One region of the Neptuniibacter marinus genome, then DNA from elsewhere that is predicted to be linked to it. Evidence: predicted binding sites of a transcription regulator. Region 1 holds the regulator's gene; each other region holds the start of a gene.

Evidence for each region. The regulator sigma-54, encoded in region 1, starts transcription at its own class of promoters, with help from an activator protein. The targets are predictions, from matches to a motif close to TGGCACNNNNNTTGCTNT.
Region 2: the regulator sigma-54 is predicted to act here: its motif matches at 4,829-4,846, upstream of glnT (type III glutamate--ammonia ligase).
Region 3: the regulator sigma-54 is predicted to act here: its motif matches at 3,890-3,907, upstream of ACOQOE_RS13335 (ANTAR domain-containing response regulator).

Annotation. Positions count from the first base shown of each region.
Region 1 covers NZ_OZ245004.1:3,076,199-3,082,829, reverse strand. Annotated here, with positions in the region: gene mgtE (magnesium transporter) at 1-1,150, opposite strand, end outside; gene ACOQOE_RS14485 (HPr family phosphocarrier protein) at 1,271-1,540, opposite strand; gene rapZ (RNase adapter RapZ) at 1,546-2,403, opposite strand; gene ptsN (PTS IIA-like nitrogen regulatory protein PtsN) at 2,412-2,870, opposite strand; gene hpf (ribosome hibernation-promoting factor, HPF/YfiA family) at 2,892-3,182, opposite strand; gene ACOQOE_RS14465 (RNA polymerase factor sigma-54) at 3,232-4,740, opposite strand; gene lptB (LPS export ABC transporter ATP-binding protein) at 4,797-5,522, opposite strand; gene lptA (lipopolysaccharide transport periplasmic protein LptA) at 5,527-6,057, opposite strand; gene lptC (LPS export ABC transporter periplasmic protein LptC) at 6,041-6,613, opposite strand; gene ACOQOE_RS14445 (KdsC family phosphatase) at 6,614-6,631, opposite strand, start outside.
Region 2 covers NZ_OZ245004.1:1,649,421-1,656,051, forward strand. Annotated here, with positions in the region: gene ACOQOE_RS07620 (YeiH family protein) at 1-247, shown strand, start outside; gene ACOQOE_RS07625 (DUF2126 domain-containing protein) at 313-3,672, opposite strand; gene ACOQOE_RS07630 (helix-turn-helix domain-containing protein) at 4,064-4,657, opposite strand; gene glnT (type III glutamate--ammonia ligase) at 4,935-6,266, shown strand; gene ACOQOE_RS07640 (class II glutamine amidotransferase) at 6,305-6,631, shown strand, end outside.
Region 3 covers NZ_OZ245004.1:2,822,573-2,829,203, forward strand. Annotated here, with positions in the region: gene ACOQOE_RS13320 (HDOD domain-containing protein) at 1-87, opposite strand, end outside; gene ACOQOE_RS13325 (YbaN family protein) at 401-787, opposite strand; gene ACOQOE_RS13330 (molybdopterin-dependent oxidoreductase) at 947-3,577, opposite strand; gene ACOQOE_RS13335 (ANTAR domain-containing response regulator) at 3,949-4,545, shown strand; gene ACOQOE_RS13340 (CmpA/NrtA family ABC transporter substrate-binding protein) at 4,563-5,591, shown strand; gene ACOQOE_RS13345 (CmpA/NrtA family ABC transporter substrate-binding protein) at 5,998-6,631, shown strand, end outside.

The DNA.
Region 1 (6,631 bases):
CTTGGAACCATACTGTCGCGACTACAGCAATGACAGCAGCCCAAAGTAGGCCATTTAATATACCTACAATGACCTCTCTGTTAAGTAGCCATCGAGCATTTGATCGTTCTACATGCCCTAATGCTTGACCACGGATAACAAGCGTCAAGGTTTGTGAGCCAGCAATACCGCCCATGGAGGCAACAATGGGCATAAGTACGGCGAGGGCAACAACTTTGTCAATAGTCTGTTCAAATAAACCAATTACTGCTGAAGCGATAAATGCAGTGAGTAAATTGATACCTAGCCAAACTGCACGACGCCGTGTGGTTTTCATAACTGGGGCGAAGGTATCTTCATCTTCGTCTAAGCCTGCCATGCTCATTAATGAATGATCGGCATCTTCTCGGATAACATCGACCACATCATCAATCGTAATACGACCAACCAGTTTGCCATTGTCATCAACAACAGGGGCTGATACTAGATCATGTTCTTCGAACAAAGCCGCCACTTGGTCGTCGGGCATTTGGGCATTGATCGCTTTTATATCGGTGTTCATGATCTCTCGAATATTGATTGAGGGATCGGATACTAATAGTTTGGTTAAGGGTAGTAGGCCTATATATGAGTCTTTTCGGCTGACAACAATGAGGCTATCCGTCATTTCGGGGATTTCATCGTGGCGACGAATATAACGTAAGGTTGTTTCGACGCTAATATCTGGACGAATAGTTGTTGTATCTGTATTCATTAAGCCGCCGGCAGTATCCTCCGGATAAGAGAGCAGCTTTTCAACCCTAGACAGATTTTGTTTGTCCATGATGCGCAGGGTTTCTTTCATTACCCTATTAGGTAGCTGTTGTAGCACATCTACCATATCATCAGAATCAAGAGATTCGGTAAGTGCTAGTACCTCTTCAGTATTCATGCGACTTAAGATATCCGCTTGGATATCGTCGTTTAAATGCTGGAGTACTACGGCTTCTAAATCATGTGAGATTAAGTTCCAAAGGATCTGACGCTCTTTGGGAGGTGATTTCTCAATTAAGCGGGCAACTTCGGTTGGTCGCAAAGTCTTGTTTAAGGTGAAGCGAATTTGACGAAACTCACCACTATCTAAGGCATCGTTAAGCTTATCAAAATGTGATTTTGTTTCTTCAACGGCCATGGTTTTATCGCTTATGGACTTTGCTAGGTCTTCTTTTTTCAGTAGAAGAGTAAATAGAATGTAATCCTTTGATTATAACGGAAGCTGAAGGGATAAGCCTAAAAATTAATCGAGAGAGCCTTATTCTTCCTCATCGAATCTGTTATTGATCAGTTCTTCAATGGCGGATATTGCAGTCTCTTCGTCACTTCCTGTCACCTTAACGGTCAACGTTGTGCCTTTACTTGCTGCTAGCATCATTACAGACATAATACTCTTACCATCTACAGCGCGTCCGTCTTTCTCCATTAAAACTTCGGATGAAAAGCGTGATGTTACACCGATAAGCTTAGCGGCTGCTCGCGCATGTAAACCAAGTTTATTAATAATGAGTAGTTCTTTTTCTTGCATGATAGTTAGCTCAATTCACGATGACGAACATGGACATTATCCATATGTTGAGAGAAATGAGAAGCTAGACGTTCGCTAATATAAACAGATCGGTGTTGCCCACCTGTGCAGCCAACACCAATCGTAATATAACTACGGTTATTTTCTGAAAATCGGGGAAGCCAACGTTCAAGGAAGCTGGTTATATCTTCTATCATCTCTCGAACTTCCTGTGATTCCTCTAAGAAGTCCTGAACCGGTTTCTCTTGACCGGTATACTTACGTAGATCAGGAACCCAGTGAGGATTGGGTAGTGCGCGTACATCATAGACAAAGTCTACATCTAAGGGGACGCCATGTTTAAAACCAAACGATTCGAATTGGACCGATAATGTTTGGGCTTTGCGATTGGCAACCCGCAGTTTGACTGTATCTCGAAGTTCATACAGGGATAGGCGCGTAGTATCTATTCGAATATCGGCTAGGCTTGCGATAGGCTCTAAAAGCTTTAGCTCTGACTTAATTGATTGTTGTAGATTCTTATGGGTATCTGAAAGGGGGTGCTTACGTCGGGTTGAACTATAGCGTTTGAGGAGGGTTGCTTCCGATGAATCTAAAAAAATAACTTCATATTCAGCCCAATGATCTTGGCGAAGTTGATTTAAGATATCTGGAAATTTGGCTAAGTTACTGAGCAAATTACGCGCATCAATACTGACTGCTATCTGTTCAGGGTGACTAGGATCACTACTCATTTGTTGGACAAGGTCGGGTAGCAAAAGAGCTGGTAAATTGTCTATACAGTAAAAACCAATATCTTCTAAAGCTTGTAATGCTGTACTTTTTCCTGAGCCGGAACGACCACTAATCACAACAAGCTTCATTTTAACTCCTAGGCAGCACTCAATTCACATAATGTCTCATATAGAGAATGGCTGTCTTGGCTTTCCCTTAGTTTTGTTCTGGCTTCTTCTTGGCTAAAGAGCTCTGCAACTGAGGCTAGTGTAGCTAAGTGCTCAGATGTTGAGTCTTCAGGAACAATCAAAATAAATAGAAGGTCTACGGGTTTTCCATCAATAGCATCAAAATCTATAGGTGTGTCTAGTTTTACTAGATAGCCTTTAGCTTCAGTACATTCTGCCAGCCTGCAATGTGGAATGGCAATCCCGTCGCCTATTCCTGTGCTACCAAGCTTTTCGCGCGAATGAAGTCCATTAAAGACTGATGATGAGCTCATATCGGGATGTTGTTCCGATATTATTTCAGCAGCATTTTCCAGAATTCGCTTTTTACTACCACCCTCAAGGCCACAAAGGACGCTTGAGGGGGTTAATAGTTCATGAAGCAACATAATTTTTTGGGTACAGACCAGTTATTTGTGAGTTTTAGTTTTTTCTTTATGCTTAATGACTTGCCTATCTAGCTTGTCAGTAAGGCCGTCAATTGCAGCGTACATATCTTCGTGTTCATGTGTAGCAAAGAGCTGGGCACCTGCTAAGTGCATCTCCGCCTCAGCTTTCTGACGTTGCTTTTCTACGCTGAGTGTGACTTGCACATTGGTGATGTTATCAAAATGACGCTCAATTTTTTGTAGTTTCGAGAGCACGTAATTATTCATTGATTCAGTTAATTCTACATGGTGTCCAGTAATGTTGATCTGCATAGGTTTCTCCTATTTATTGCAGTGACATACTACTCTTGCCACTCTTTTATTAAACTAAACGTTTTCTTTCATTCGATGGTGGAATTCCCATCGCTTCACGATATTTCGCAATTGTACGTCTAGCCACTTTAAAGCCTTGTTCATCAAGAAATTGCGCAATTTTGTTGTCGCTTAATGGTTTCGCGTTGTTTTCAGCGGCAACCATTTTTTTGATAAGCGCTCTAATAGCGGTTGAGGACGCTGCACCCCCTGTTGCTGTACTTACATGACTCGAGAAGAAGTATTTTAGTTCAAATATTCCACGGTGTGTGTGCATGAACTTTTGTGTAGTCACTCGAGATATAGTGGACTCATGCATTTCCACTGCTTCAGCAATGTCATGAAGCACCATTGGCTTCATGCCTTCTTCGCCATGTTCAAGAAAGCCGATTTGTCGTTTTACTATCTCGTTAGACACTCTTAATAGGGTTTCGTTGCGGCTTTGTAAACTTTTAATAAACCATCGAGCTTCTTGTAGGTGGTTTTTTAGGTAGGTGTTATCAGAGCTATTATCGGCCCGTTTCACTAAACCTGCGTAACCTGAGTTGATACGTAGCTTAGGGGATACTTCCGGGTTGAGGTGGACGCGCCACTCTCCCTGTTGCTTGGTCACAAGCACATCGGGAATAACATATTCTGCTGCACTGCTACTGATTGAAGCGCCTGGTTTAGGATTGAGCCCTTGTATCAGTTGGATGACCTGCTGCAGTTGAGGCTCTTTTAAGCGTGTTTTTCTCATCAATTGACGATAATCGTGCGCGCCGAGTAGTTTTATATATTGTTGTGCAACTTTGATCGCTTCATTTTTCCAGAGTGTCTCAGGCGGTAGCTGTTGGAGCTGTATGCTTAAGCACTCGCTGAGGTCACGGCAGGCAATACCTGCTGGATCAAACTGCTGTATGCGGTGAAGAACGGCTTCAATTTCATCCAGCTCTACTTCTTCAAACTGCTCACCTGTTTGCGCATGGAAGTGATCTAAAATTTCATCTAGGGTGATGGTTAAATAACCATCAGGATTGATGCCATCAATAATGTTTGTTGCAATAAGACGATCAATATCACTCATTGGCGTAAGATTTAATTGCCAATGAAGGTGGTCTTGCAGTGTTTCTTCTGCAGTATCATTAGATTCAAAGGAATCAAAATCTTCCTTGCTTTGGCTTAGATTAGGGCCAGATGATTGGAATGTGTCTTCCCAGTTACTATCGGTTGATAGTTCTTCTGGTATTTTCTCATTCCAGTTATCTTCAGTTGTAATGTTATCGTCAAGATCGGCTTCAGCTGTCGCGGTGGCTGTAGCTTCAGGTTCTGTCTCTGGTGCCTGTGAATTGCTCTCTTGAGTCTCGGAAGCCGAGGCGTGCTCGTCTTCAGAGACATCAAGCATAGGATTGCTCTCTAATGCTTCTTGAATCTCTTGCTGAAGATCAAGCGTAGACAACTGCAGTAAGCGAATTGCTTGCTGTAGCTGTGGGGTCATTGTGAGCTGTTGCCCAATTTTTAGATGAAGCGCTTGTTTCATAATACTAAGGGACAAACTCCTGAAACTACATAATTCATTTATAGCTAAGTATATGCTTAAAGTGTGAACTGGTCGCCCAGATAAGCATTTCTTACTGCTTCGTTTGCCATAATATCGGCTGGTGAGCCGTTAGCAAGGATTGTACCTTCACTAACAATATAAGCTGTTTCGCATATATCTAAGGTTTCTCTCACATTATGATCAGTAATTAATATACCAATGCCCCTTGATTGAAGATGGCGAATGGTCTGCTTTATATCATTCACTGAGATAGGGTCAACACCTGCAAAAGGTTCATCTAATAGAATAAATTCGGGTTCGGTTGCTAATGCCCGTGCAATTTCTACACGTCTACGTTCTCCACCAGAAAGACTCATGCCCATACTGTCTTTTATGTGTGTGATATGGAATTCTTCAAGCAACTCTTCCATTTTTAACTGGGCAGCGTGTTTATCTAAGTCTTTTCTTGTTTCTAAAATCGCAAGTAGATTGTCCTTCACAGACAGTTTTCTAAATATAGATGCTTCTTGGGGAAGGTAGCCAATACCTTGTTGAGCACGGCCGTGCATAGGTAGTGCGCTAATGTCTTGTCCTTTGATTTTAACGGCGCCATTATCGGCCTGCACAAGACCAACAATCATGTAAAAACAGGTCGTTTTTCCTGCACCGTTGGGGCCTAGAAGGCCAACGATCTCACCATTTTTGATCTCTAGTGAAACGTCCTTGACAACTTCCCTGCCTTTGTAACGCTTGGCAAGATTTTTGGCCTCTAATAAGCTCATAGGGTTAGTTGGCCTTATTTTTCTTTTTAGGTTGAATAACCATATTTACACGTCCCGGTTCACCAGTTTCGTCTTTGCTTGCACCACCGAATGCGTTCACAATCGACTTGTCTAGATCATAAACGATCTTGTTTCCAGTAAAAGTGTCTTCTGCTTGGACAACCTTGGCCTCTTCGGTAATAGTGAGTTTTTGATCATCTACCTGATAAAGTAAGTGCTTGCCCCAAGCGTCGCTGTATGGGTCGCCTTTCCTAGGAAGTTGTCTGAAATGTGCAGGACTTCCTTTGGTAATGAGTTTTTCAACTCCATCTTCACCACGATACATATCAACGTGCTCTCCTTCAATGAGGAGTGATCCTTGTTTAATAATGACGTTGCCTTTGTAAGTGGTGATGCCTGTTTTGTCATCAATTTGCGCAGTATCTGCCGTAATGTAAATCGGCTGTTCTTGGTCGTCAGGAAGGGCATAAGCATTCGACACTGCAAAAGCCAAAAAAATGAAGGCTAGATTATAGAGCTTATTTAGCATTGTCATGGGTCCCTTCTACCCTGGAGTGTAAGTTAAGAACTCGATTATTGAAGTCAATATCCATACCTACGCCTTCAAGTATGCTTTGTTGTGATGTGATCTTAACGGGCTCATCAGTTTCTGCATAATCTTTATCAGGATAGATTGTAAGTTGCTCAGTGTTAAGTATGGTTGCTGATATAGAATCAGGATTATCATTAACTATGACATTTCCTGCAAGGTTTGTTTGATTATTATCATCTAAAACCGTGCCTGTGTCTGATGTAAGTTTAACTTTGGAACCATCATTTCTAACACTAAGACTCTCAGGATGATCTAGTGTACTTAGGCTCAGATTAGGGTAATGCTCTAGCTTGGCTGTATTTAACACTCTTGAAATTTTGCCTTCGTTATTCCACTCTTTGATGGTTGCTTCTTCGACAAAGTAATCTATTCCGTTTAGCAGCGAACTGTTTGTACGTGCGCCTTCATTGGGGGAGGATGCAAAGCCCCAATAAAGTAGTACAGGTATTAAAATAATAGCGGCGAGTGCCACTCTTATCTTATTGCTGAGATCTAGCATTTATAAATACATCTGTTT
Region 2 (6,631 bases), 1.4 Mb from region 1:
ACCTGGATTTTTGATCGCGTTTATGATTATTGTGGTGATCAATAGTGCAGGCTATATACCTTCTTTGGTTTTAGAGGGTATGACTGAGTTATCACGTTGGTGTTTAATTATCGCGATGGTGGGCCTAGGCATGAAAGCATCCTTTAAAGAGCTTTCATTAATGGGTTGGAAACCGATTGTGTTGATGGTTTCTGAAACTATATTTCTAGCTATTCTTGTGGCTATTTGGCTTTTTACGGTGCGTTAAATTTGTAGATGTATTAATTAACCACACCTCAACTGAGGTGTGGTTAATGTATATCTGTGCTGATATTAAGTTGGAGAATAACGCCCAGAATCAACACACCTTAAATCAAGAGTGTATGGATATTCTTTAGTGAATATTTCATCCCCTATAGGTGCTGGTTTTGGTTTGGAGTGATCAGGACCAAACTCTCGTACGACTTGAGCACCTGTGGTTCCTGTTATGCTACCCGGTGTATGACCAAATTCATCGTAGCGATTTACACGACGAGATTCAGCTTCGTGGCTGTTAACAGGGTAGGTGTCATAACTTCTCCCCCCTTGGTGACTAACATGATAGACGCAACCACCAATGCTGTGGCCATTCCATGTATCAATTAAGTCAAAGGTAAGAGGAGCATGTACACCTATCGTTGGATGCAGTGCTGAAGGTGGTTGCCAAGCTCTATATCTAACACCAGCAACGTATTCACCATTACGGCCAGTATTGTGCAGTGGCACTCGGTGACCGTTACAGGTTAGGGCATAACGACTTTCATCTAAGCCCGTTAGTTTAACTTGTAAGCGTTCAACTGATGAGTCTACATAACGGGATGTGCCAAAACTGCTGATCTCTTCACCGAGTACATGCCAAGGCTCGATCGCCCAGCGCAGTTCCAAGGCAACGTTATCAATCTGCACACGACCATAATGTGGATAACGGAACTCTTCAAAGGGTGCTAACCAATCTAGTTGGAAAGGTAGGCCGTGGGCTTGTAGATCGTTAACTACATCTTTGAGGTCGGACCATGCAAAGTGCGGCAGCATAAATTTATCATGCAGTCCTGTACCCCAGCGGGCTAATGGTTTGTGGTAAGGCTCATCCCAGAAACGGGCGATTAGGCTGCGAATGAGGAGGGCTTGTACTAAGGCCATTCGTGAGTGAGGTGGCATTTCGAAACCACGGAACTCAAGGATACCTTGACGACCGCTCGCGGTGCCAGGCGCGTAAAGTTTATCGATACAGAACTCTGCACGATGGGTGTTACCCGTCATATCAACAAGGAGGTTACGTAGGATTCTATCCACTAACCAAGGTTGATCAATAATCCCTTCAGGCATCTGACTAAAGGCGATTTCTAGCTCATAAAGCATCTCATCACGTGCTTCATCAACACGGGGTGCTTGGCTGGTCGGGCCAATAAACATGCCTGAGAATACGTAAGATAGGCCTGGATGATGCTGCCAATAGGTGATAATACTACGTAATAAATCAGGTCTACGGAGTAGGGGACTATCGGCAGGGGTATTACCGCCAATGGTAATGTGATTACCGCCGCCGGTGCCAGTATGACGACCATCAAGCATGAATTTTTCTGTACCTAAGCGACATTCATGGGCGGCTTGGTAAAGGCGACTGGTATTGTCAACTAACTCTTCCCAGCTATAAGCGGGGTGAATATTAACCTCAATAACACCAGGGTCTGGCGTAACCAATAGCTTTTTCAAACGGTGATCTTTCGGTGGCTCGTAGCCTTCAAGCACAACGGGTATACCTAGTTCCTTCGCTGTTTTTTCGATGCTCGAGATAAGTAAAATATAGTGTTCTAGGTATGAAACAGGTGGCATAAAAAGATAAAGCTTACCGTCACGAGGCTCGATACTTAAAGCCGTTCTAATCACTTCTGTTTGTGAGGTTTGGCTTAATGCGGTTGGGCGTTCAGGCGCAATTTGCTCAACAATTTCTGCATGACCATCTCTTGTTGGAAGTGGTCGTACAAGTTCAAATGGATCAGATTCGGGTTGTACCTGCTGCTCTTCTTCGGTTCGATCAGGTAGGGAATCAAGCGGCAACCTGAAGCCTAAAGGAGAATCGCCTGGTATCAAAATAATCTGGTCGCGACGCATGGGCCAAAGGCTTGAGCGCCAACCAGAATTAAAATAATCCCAAGCTAGGGGCAAAATAAAGCCTGTTGCTGTACTTAACCCCCGTTGCATCAGCTGGGCGATACGTTTACGTTCTAAATCGCCGTCAAAATCGCCTTTGATAGGATCTATATTGTCCGGTAAGTTCTGTTCTTTCCAAAGATAGTAAATAGCGTCTTCATAAGCGGGCTGCATAAACTTATCTTCTAGCTTCAAATTACTAGAAAGGTGCTTAAAAAATTGCTTGGCGGTATCTATATTATGACCGTAATCTTTATCTACCCGTGCGAGTAGGGAAGGGTCATGCCATAAGGGTTCGCCATCTTCTCGCCAGAAACAACCCAGTGCCCAGCGAGGGATCTCTTCGCCGGGATACCATTTTCCTTGTCCATAATGTAACAAGCCACCGGGCGCGTATTCCTCGCGTAAACGTAATAAAAGGTTTTTGGCTAAGCTAAGTTTGTCATCACCTAATGCTTCGGTATTCCACTGCGGCGATTCCATATCGTCAACTGAGACAAAGGTAGGTTCGCCACCCATGGTTAAGCGGACATCTTGTTCATTTAGCTGTTCGTCCACAGTGTGGCCGAGCTGCATAATATCTTGCCACTGCCCATCGCTGTAAGGTTTTGTGACGCGCGGGTCTTCAACAATACGGGTGACTGAGTTTTCAAATTCGAACTCTACTTCACATTTGCTAGTAGCGCCGGTAACGGGGGCGGCTGAAACAGGGTCCGGTGTGCAGGCAAGTGGAATATGGCCTTCACCTGCGAATAAGCCAGAAGTTGGATCTAGGCCTATCCAACCTGCGCCGGGTATATAAACTTCACACCATGCATGAAGATCGGTGAAATCTTCTTCAGCACCAGCAGGGCCGTCAAGTGGCTTAACATCAGGTTTGAGTTGGACAAGGTAACCGGATGTAAATCGTGCGGCTAATCCTATTTTACGTAACACTTGTACCATTAGCCATGCGGTATCACGGCAAGAACCTTTCTTTTTCGTTAAGGTTTCTTCGCAGGTTTGAACGCCGGGCTCCATGCGGATACCGTAATCAATCTCTTTTTCTAGACTTTGATTAAGTGCAACAAGGAAGTCATTGGTGGGAGTAGGTTCTAGACTTATTTTTTTAACCCATTTATCTAATAATGGGCTTTCTTCTGTACATTCTCGGTAAGGCTTCAGCTCTTTTTTAAGTTGCTTGTCATACTTAAAAGGGAATTTTTCTGCATATTCTTCAACAAAGAAATCAAACGGATTGATCACTGTCATGTCGGCGATGACTTCAACTTCAATGCTAAACTCATCGGCTTTTTCTGGGAAGACTAAACGTGCTTGGTAGTTCCCAAAAGGGTCTTGTTGCCAGTTTAAAAAGTGGCCTTCAGGTTCAACTTTAAGCGAATAACCATGAATATGGGTACGGGAATGCGGGGCTGGCCGCAGACGTAGAACATGGGGGAATAGGTTTACTCTACGATCAAATTTATATTTGGTTTTATGATTTAAAGCTACCCGAATTGCCATTCCTTAATGCTCCTAAACTGAACGTACATTACTAAGTCATTATATTGGCAGGCAAATATGAAAGTAACGTTGCCATATCATCTGACTTTATGGTTTTTACTAATGAAGCCTTTTTATAACAGGGGCTTTTTTTAATGAGGTCTTTAGTACGAGTCAAAAAAAGACTATGTCTCAATGTTGTATCGTTAGTGAATTTATAAAGCAAAAACTAAGCCAGTTGCATTTATAAGGCTTATAAACATCAGTATAGAATATAAAAGCCTGAGCGGTTATATATTACTTGCTTATGAGGGGGTAAGAGTCAGTCAAGCTTTTCTTAATGGGCTAAAAATGGTTAAACACTGATAAATATCGATGTTTAACCTATGCTTATAATGGAATTTAAGGCTGTTTATTCATCTGCATAGTTGATAATTGAAAGCAGTTGAATTGGGACCTCTACGAGTTTCTCTGGTCCGTGTGGTATCTCTGCGTCAAAGGTTAAGCTATCTCCAGCTTCCATCTCATATAGATGGTTACCGTGACGGTAGACTAATTTCCCGCTCACTAGATAGATAAACTCTTCACCAGGATGGGAAAATGTTGGGAACACCTCTGAAAGGTCATCCATGGTTATCATAAAAGGTTCAAATGAGGTTTTTCCGCCCCTTTTATAGGTTAACAGTTGGTAAGTGTGTCCCTTTTCTGTTCCACGTCTGACGACCTCTAAACCGGATCCAGCCTTAGTAAATTGTGCACCACCTTCGGGTCTATCGAAATCATTAAACAGTTTCGAGATGGAAAGTCCTATAGCTGAACATAACTTATTTAAGGTTTCTAGGCTGGTTGATACTTGTGCATTTTCAATCTTACTGACCATTCCCTGACTAATGCCAGATATTCTAGCGACATCAACTAGTTTGAGACCCTCATCTAAACGCGCCTTCTTTACTTTCATGCCTATATATTGATCTAGATCGAATTGATGGCCCTTAGTATTTGTCATAAATATTGCTCCATTCTAGTGCTGTACGCTACATAAGTGGGCGTTTTTGTTAGGGGTGTTTTTTTTAATTTTAGGCACTTTATATTCCCATAAGTAAATATTTTTTACTAGATCCTTATAATTCAACAACTTATCCCAAAAGGAAATAAATATTCCTAAAGGGAAATTCATTGGCACGCATCGTGCTTTCCTATTAGGTAAGTAAATTTACTGAAAAGAATATTTCTATTGGTGAATGCATCTATAAAATGTTAGAGATTAAGCGGAGTGCTAAATAATGTCTTTAGATATTGATAAGTTTATTAGTGAAAATGAGATCAAATATATCCTCGCTCAGTTCGTCGATATTCATGGCGTAGCCAAGACCAAATCGGTGCCTGCCCACTGTCTGATGGATGTTGTTAATAAAGGTGCAGGCTTTGCCGGTTTTGCGGTATGGGGCTTAGGTATGGAGCCTCATGGGCCTGACTTTATGGCGCGAGGTGATCTCGATACGCTCTCTATTGTTCCTTGGCAACCAGGCTATGCACGTCTTGTATGTGATGGTTATGTTAATGATGAACCTTATATCTATGACAGTCGTGTTGTACTTAAGCGACAGATACAGTTATTGACTGATAAAGGTTGGACCTTGAATACAGGGCTTGAGCCAGAGTTCTCTTTGTTTAAGCGTGATGAAAGCGGCAACCTTCAGACGGTTGATGATACTGATGTACTGGATAAGCCTTGTTATGACTATAAAGGTTTATCCCGTTCCCGTGAGTTTTTGGAAACCTTAGTGGAATCCTTACAAAAGGTTGATTTTGATGTTTATCAAATCGATCACGAAGATGCGAATGGTCAATTTGAAATCAATTATACCTACGGCGACGCACTTGAATCCGCCGACCGCTTCACATTTGTGCGTATGGCAGCAGGCGAGATTGCAAACGACCTTGGAATGATCTGCTCATTTATGCCTAAGCCTGCGTCTGATCGTACAGGTAACGGTATGCATTTCCATCTTTCTATTACCGATGATGAGGGTAAAAACCTTTTCAACGATGATAGCGATGTAAATGGTATGGGCTTGTCGAAAATGGCTTATCACTTTACCGCCGGACTACTTCATCATGCTAAAGCATTGTGTGCGATTGCTGCTCCGACGGTTAACTCCTACAAACGTCTTGTTGTTGGTGGTTCAGCTTCCGGTGCCACATGGGCTCCTGCTTATATTGCGTATGGTGATAATAACCGATCTGCAATGGTGCGTATCCCTTATGGCCGTCTTGAATTTCGTCTTCCTGATTCCGGTTGTAACCCTTACCTAGTGCACGCTGCTTTGATCGCTGCGGGACTTGATGGTATCGAGCGCGAGCTTGACCCAGGTGAACCGAAAAACATTAATCTTTACGCCCTGACTCCTGAAGAGCGTGAAGCTGAAGGTATTGAAATTCTTCCACAGAACTTAAATGAAGCTCTAGACGCATTGGAAGCCGACACTGTTTTGACTGAGCGTTTAGGTAAAGAAGTTGTGGGTGAGTTCCTGAAAATTAAGCGTGCTGAGTGGATCGACTATAGCCGCCATGTGTCCGATTGGGAAACCAAACGTTACGCAGAATTCTTCTAAAATTTTATGTGATTGGACAAGATTACGAGGGTTTATATATGTGTGGAATTGTCGGCCTTTATTTGAAAAACAAGGCATTAGAAAGCCAGCTGGGTGCGCTTTTTACACCAATGCTTATTGCGATGACAGATCGTGGCCCTGATAGCGCTGGTTTTGCAATTTATGGTGATGAGGTGCCGGATGGCTCAACTAAACTGACCCTTAGACATATTGATGAAAATTATGACTGGGGCAGTTTGGCGGGCAGTATTAAGGATGATCTAGACGTCACCGTAGATTGGTTTAAAAACAGCAAAGTTGCTGTGTTTAAAGTGGGATGCGAAGCGGAGGTTATTCAGAATTACCTTGCTGAAAAAGAGGCTGAT
Region 3 (6,631 bases), 250 kb from region 1:
ATCTCTAGTCCAATTAGTATATCGGCATTCAGCATCCAACATGACTACTTTGAAATTATGTAAAGAACTATTAGTGATGGTACTCATGGCCTTTACTCACAATTATTTAGTTAATCATTACAAACCTTGTACCTTTAAAATAGTGAGTACAGGCCGTTTTAAAAGTTTGTTTTTATTAAAATTTTAGCGAATATGTATTAATAAAAAAACAGACTGTTTGAAAAACAGTATAAAACATAATGAATATGAGGCTTTTTTAAAACAGCAGCGTTTTGATTAAAATTTTATCAATCTTTTAATGAGTAAATTTCATATTAAAGCCACTCAGCATACTCAGCGTTTTAAATAAAACCATGTAATCTCGACGTAGAAAACCCGATAGATAACAACAAGATTAAACCTATTCCTGCTGCTTTAATTCAGAAGGACGCGACCAAATATAGATCATCGCAATCACAATCGTTACAACAACCCCAGCCTTTAAACCTAAATGAAATGACCTGAAAAACAGTGGATAAATCACCATAAGCACCATCATTGTGGTTGCTAAGACCTTTATTTTAAACGGTATGATACCGCCATCTTCCCAGTCTCGTATATATTTCCCAAAGTAGCGATTATTCAATAAAGTTTTATGCAGCCGCTCAGAGCTTCGTGAAAAACAAAAAGCGGCCACCAGTAAAAAAGGAGTGGTAGGAAGAAGCGGTAGGATTACGCCAATAAACCCAAGAACAACACATAAGCAACCGGCTATGAGGTATATAGAACGTATAATTTTAGCTTTCACTATTCCTCCTTTAACTGCATAAACCTAAAGCCTAAGTAGATACTTAACCTCCCTAATAAGATAGTCAGTAAAAAAAAGGCACCTAACGATGCCTATAATTATCTCTACTCTGGAAAAGCTCTACACTCAGTGCAATGGCCCCTCTCTGGTTATCATTGTTTATTTCAGCTCTTTTGCCAATATAGCATTCAATTCAGGAATACAGGATCCACAGTTAGTTCCACACTTAAGCTTATCCCCGAGCATATCAACCGTCCTAGAACCTAACCCTATCGCTTCTACTATGGCATTGCTACCTACTTGATAACAACTACAGATCATCTCACCGGGATTTTCAATTTCACATCCGGTTACACTCAAGATAAAACGGCGTTGATCAATCGACAATTCCGCTTCAGAAAACATCTCCTCCAACCAACGTGTAGAAGGTATCTCTCCATAAGGCATAACAAAAAAAGTCCATTCAAGTACTTCGCCTTTTAGTCCCGCTGCTCTAAAGTTTTGGCTATTCGGATCTTCTAACCAGATAGACACATCCCCTAAATGCTCTTTGCACCAAGCAATACCGTCAACCAACTCAACACTATCGGCAAGATAATAAAAAGTAACATCACCTTTAGGTACTTTGGACCAGTATTCAACGGGTAAATTGATTTCCAAATCAGAGCGACACATTAGCCACCCTTGCCAACTCGGATTAAGTTTAGAAAGACTGACTCGTCCATGCTTAGACTCAGGCTGCCCTGAAATAGGGTCCGTCACGGGTTCCAGTAAAGCGCCCATTTTAGCCAAGGAACTAAATTCATTATTCCAATGCATAGGCACAAACAGCTCACCCCTACGCTGCTCCGATGCCATAACTCTAGCACGGCCAATATAATCCCCTTGAGGATGGCTCAGCTTAACCAACTCGCCATCAGAGATCTGCTCTTTTAGCGCATCAGCCTGATTAAGCTCCACAAAAGGTTCATCCCTATGTTGAAACAAGCGGCGCGCACGTCCACTCATCGCCATGGTATGCCATTGATCTCTAATACGGCCTGTATTTAAGATATAAGGCAGTTCAGGGGTGACTTGCTGAATAGGGCTTGAAACCTGAATAGGTATAAACCTTGCCCGTTTTGATGGCGTAAAAAAGCGGCCATCTGAAAACATACGCGCTGTCCCGTAAGGTGCTTCCTGAGTCACCGGCCACTGAACAGGTTTAAAAGAATTATAAGTATCAATATCTATATCTTGATACAGACTAATATCAAAATCTCTGTTGCCATCATTCTCAAAACCAGAGAGCGCTGCATGCTCTGCAAAAATTTCTGCTGGATGTTGATAAGAGAATGCATCTTCAAAACCCATTTTCTTGGCCACTTCACTAATAATCCACCAATCATGTTTAGCCTCACCCGTAGGTGCTAAGAGACTACGCTGACGTGAAATTCTTCTTTCTGCATTAGTGACTGTGCCATCTTTCTCACTCCACCCTGTTGCGGGTAAGCAAACATCAGCATATTTAAGGGTTTCAGTACTCGCCATACAATCAGAAACAACCACTAAGGGACACTTTTCCAACGCCTGTGTCACTTGATGGGTATTAGGTAAACTCACCGCAGGATTTGTCCCCATAATCCAAACCGCTTTAACTTTACCCTCTTCAATGGCTTGAAAAAGCTCAACCGCCTTTAAACCTTCGGTTTGAGCAATATTCGGTGCATTCCAAAAACGCGAGACAAGATCAATATACTCAGGTGAAGAGAAGTCCAAATGCGCGGCTAGCTGATTTGCTAAACCGCCAACCTCACGCCCACCCATAGCATTAGGCTGTCCAGTAATAGAAAACGGGCCCGCACCTTCAAAACCTATACGACCAGTGGCAAGGTGACAGTTAATGATTGCATTGGAATTATCAGTGCCACTAAAAGACTGGTTTACCCCTTGAGAATAAAAAGTCACAACTTTATCAGTCTGGGCAAACCACTCATAAAACGTTGTTAAAATATCACTATCTAGATCGCAATACTTAGCTACCGCTGAAACTGAGTCAAACTGCTGCTGAGCTGAAGCTAAAGCAAGTTCAAAACCTTCTGTGTATTGCTCAATGTAATCATGATTTAAACAATTCTGATCAGCCAGATAGCTCAATAATCCTGAAAATAACTCACTATCGGTACTCGGTTTAAGTGCCAAATGAAGATCCGCTAAATCACAGGTTGCTGTTCGGCGAGGATCAACCACTACTACTTTCAGGGAGGGATTCTTTTTCTTAGCAGCCTGCATACGTTGATATAAAACAGGGTGGTTCCACGCGGTATTACTGCCGACCAGCACTAATAGTTCCGCTTTTTCCAAGTCTTCATAGGAACATGGCACTGTATCGCTACCAAAGGCACGTTTATAACCCGCTACAGCTGACGACATACAAAGACGTGAATTCGTATCCACATTAGCGCTACCAATAAAACCTTTCATCAATTTATTGGCTACATAATAATCTTCTGTGAGCAATTGACCGGATAAGTAAAAAGCTACAGAGTCCGGCCCATGCTCCGATATAGTGCGAAGAAATCTAGAAGAGACCTCATCTAGTGCGCTATCCCAAGAAACAGGGACATTATTTATAAGAGGGGAAAGTAGACGACCACCCGCACCTAATACCTCATGCAGGGCCGAGCCTTTAACGCATAACCTGCCAAAATTAGCCGGATGAGATTTATCGCCTTTAACACCGATTGAACCGGAATCCAGAATATCAGCATCAACACCACAGCCCACACCGCAGTATGGACACGTTGTCATTTTGTGCATCTAAACCTCCACTACTTTGTAACACACAAATCCAGATGCACTTTCCAGTTTACAGCGTACACGGCACGGAGCCACATATCTGCTAGTTGCCAGATAAGTGCGCTCCGTTGCGCTACTATAATTTTTTATGTACTAAATATGCTGTACATTTTTATCAATAAATATGATGAGTGACTCAGCAAGCACTGTGCCAATTTAGGATATCGCCAAGACCCAACGCCTGATTACACAGGCTACATCTTACCCACTTATCCACAGCAGCGTACCTCCAAACAACAATTAAATAAGTCTCCCGCACCACAATGGAACATTTATTGCTTAATTAACCAGTATCCACCTCCGGATATGGATTAATATGTAACGTGAATCGCTTAAATGTTTTACTGATAGATGACGAACCGGAAAGAGTACAGGCACTCAAAGAAGCCTTGCACTCACTAGGACATCATGTCGTCTGCCAACTACCCAATACTACCCATCTCAATAAACGTGTTGAGGATACCCATCCAGACATCGTTATTATTGATATGGATTCGCCTAATCGAGACACACTCGAAAGTATGTCAACGATGAGCAAAAACAATCCAAGACCTATCGTTTTTTTCGCTGAGCAGCAAAATGATCGTAAAACTATGTCTGATGCTATTAATGCGGGCGTCAGTGCTTACATATCGGACGGGCTACAGCCAGATCGGGTAAAAGCGATTATGGATACCGCTATTGCTCATTTCGATGCCCATAGCTCACTGCGCGCAGAACTCGAAAAAGCGAAAACCCAACTGGCTGACAGAAAAGTGATCGAAAAAGCCAAAGGCATGTTAATGAAGCATCAAGGGTGCGATGAAAAACAAGCATTCGAAACCCTTCGTAAGCTCGCCATGGATCGCGGTCAAAAGCTACCCGATGTCGCCCAGAGCGTTATTGATGTTCTGGAACTAACGAACGGCCTGAGCAAGTAGAGAGAAGAGGATAATTTATGTCAGCACCACTGACACTTGAAAAAAACAACCTGAAGCTCGGTTTTGTCGCGCTCTTAGATTGCGCACCTTTAGTGGTCGCCCGAGAAAAAGGCTTTTTCAAAAGACACGGCCTCGATGTCGTTTTATGCAAAGAATCATCTTGGGCCTCGATACGCGATAAAGTAAGCTTTGGCCTGTACGATGGCGCACATATGCTGGCCCCGATGCCATTGGCATCGACGCTTGGCTTAAACGGCAACAAAACACCGATGATGACAGCCCTAGCACTGAGCCAAAACGGTACGGCAATCACTTTATCTGAAGAGTTCCATACCCTCTTATCCAAAACAATTGATAACTGGGAAGACGACAAACTAGTCGGTGAGCAATTTAAAAAACAGGTCAAGAGCAGCTCAGTCAAACCGGTCATGGCAACGGTATATCCATACTCAAACCATTATTATCAGCTTCGTTACTGGCTTGAACAACATGGGATTGATGCAGAACATGATGTGCAATTAATTGCTGTTCCACCAACCCAGATGATACCAAGCTTATCTAATGGCGCTATAGATGGTTATTGCGTAGGTGAACCTTGGAATAGTTTAGCGCTCATTCAGAAGATCGGCGGCTTACTGACAACCGGACACAAAATATGGGGAGCCCATACAGAAAAGGTTCTTGGTGTGACTCAAGAGTGGGCAGCGGCCTACCCTAATACCCACCAAGCATTAGTAAAAGCGTTATATGAAGCTTGCCAATGGGTTGAAGATATCAACAATAAAGAGGAACTATACCAACTCCTTGCGCTACCCCCATACCTAGATCAAGCCGCCACTACGCTTTCTGACTACACACCGCCCCTTGCGATGAAACAACATTTCGCGGGCAAGCAAGTAAATGTTCCCGACCCGAAACAGGGCGAGTTTATTCTTAGCCAGATGTTAGACTGTGGGCAACTATCAGACGCAGACAACCCTGCCGATTTTGCAATCATTAGCCGTACAGTTTACCGCCAAGACCTCTTTCAAAAATGGGTTAGCTAAACATCAAGGCAGGAGTGCAACTTCTGCCTTTCTTCTCCCTGAACCCATTCGCTCGCCTACAGCTCGATAATCGGCACCCACTTACTCCATTCGTTTAATTGTATGCATCAATACGCACCCTGCTAACACAAATACGCACTATTGTGCAGCGCACCCTTGTAGAAACAGAGTAATAAAAATTACTGATTACATATATAACTATCTGTATATAAAGAGGTTTAGTTTTTTGGCATAGGTAATGCTTTATAAAAAAACAAATGAGCCATTCAACGAAGAGTGCTCGATAAATACAGAAACGGGCAGAAAAGCCCGCTCGATTATTTTATGGCAAAGGCGCCTTAACGAATCACAAGACTGTGATCACGTTAGGCGCCTTTTTTATTTTTCAAGACTGGAGAAGCCAACCATGCTTAAAAAGAAGACTGCTCTACTAAGCAAAATTATCAGTAGTACGGTGTTAGCCGCTGCCTTAATTACAACCCCTGCATGGGCAGCCATCGGCGAGCCTGAAAAGGAAGATTTAAAATTCGGGTTTATTAAACTAACTGATATGGCCCCTCTCGCAATTGCTTACGAAAAAGGTTTTTTCGAGGATGAAGGCCTCTACGTCACTTTAGAAGCCCAAGCCAACTGGAAGGTGCTTTTAGATCGCGTTATTGACGGTCAGCTAGATGGTGCTCATATGCTTGCAGGCCAACCTTTAGGCGCAACCATTGGGTTTGGTACTCAGTCCCACATTATCACGGCGTTTAGCATGGACCTTAATGGTAACGCCATCACCGTTTCCAATGATATTTGGGATCAGATGAAGCCATACGTACCAAAAGGGCCTGACGGCAAACCCGTTCACCCCATTAAAGCGGATGCGTTAAAGCCTATTGTCGAAAAATATAAAGATGAAGGTAAGCCTTTTAACATGGGCATGGTATTCCCTGTTTCGACCCATAACTATGAACTACGTTATTGGTTAGCAGCAGGCGGTATTCACCCTGGTTATTATGCGCCTCATAACGGCGATACATCAGGTACGATCGATGCAG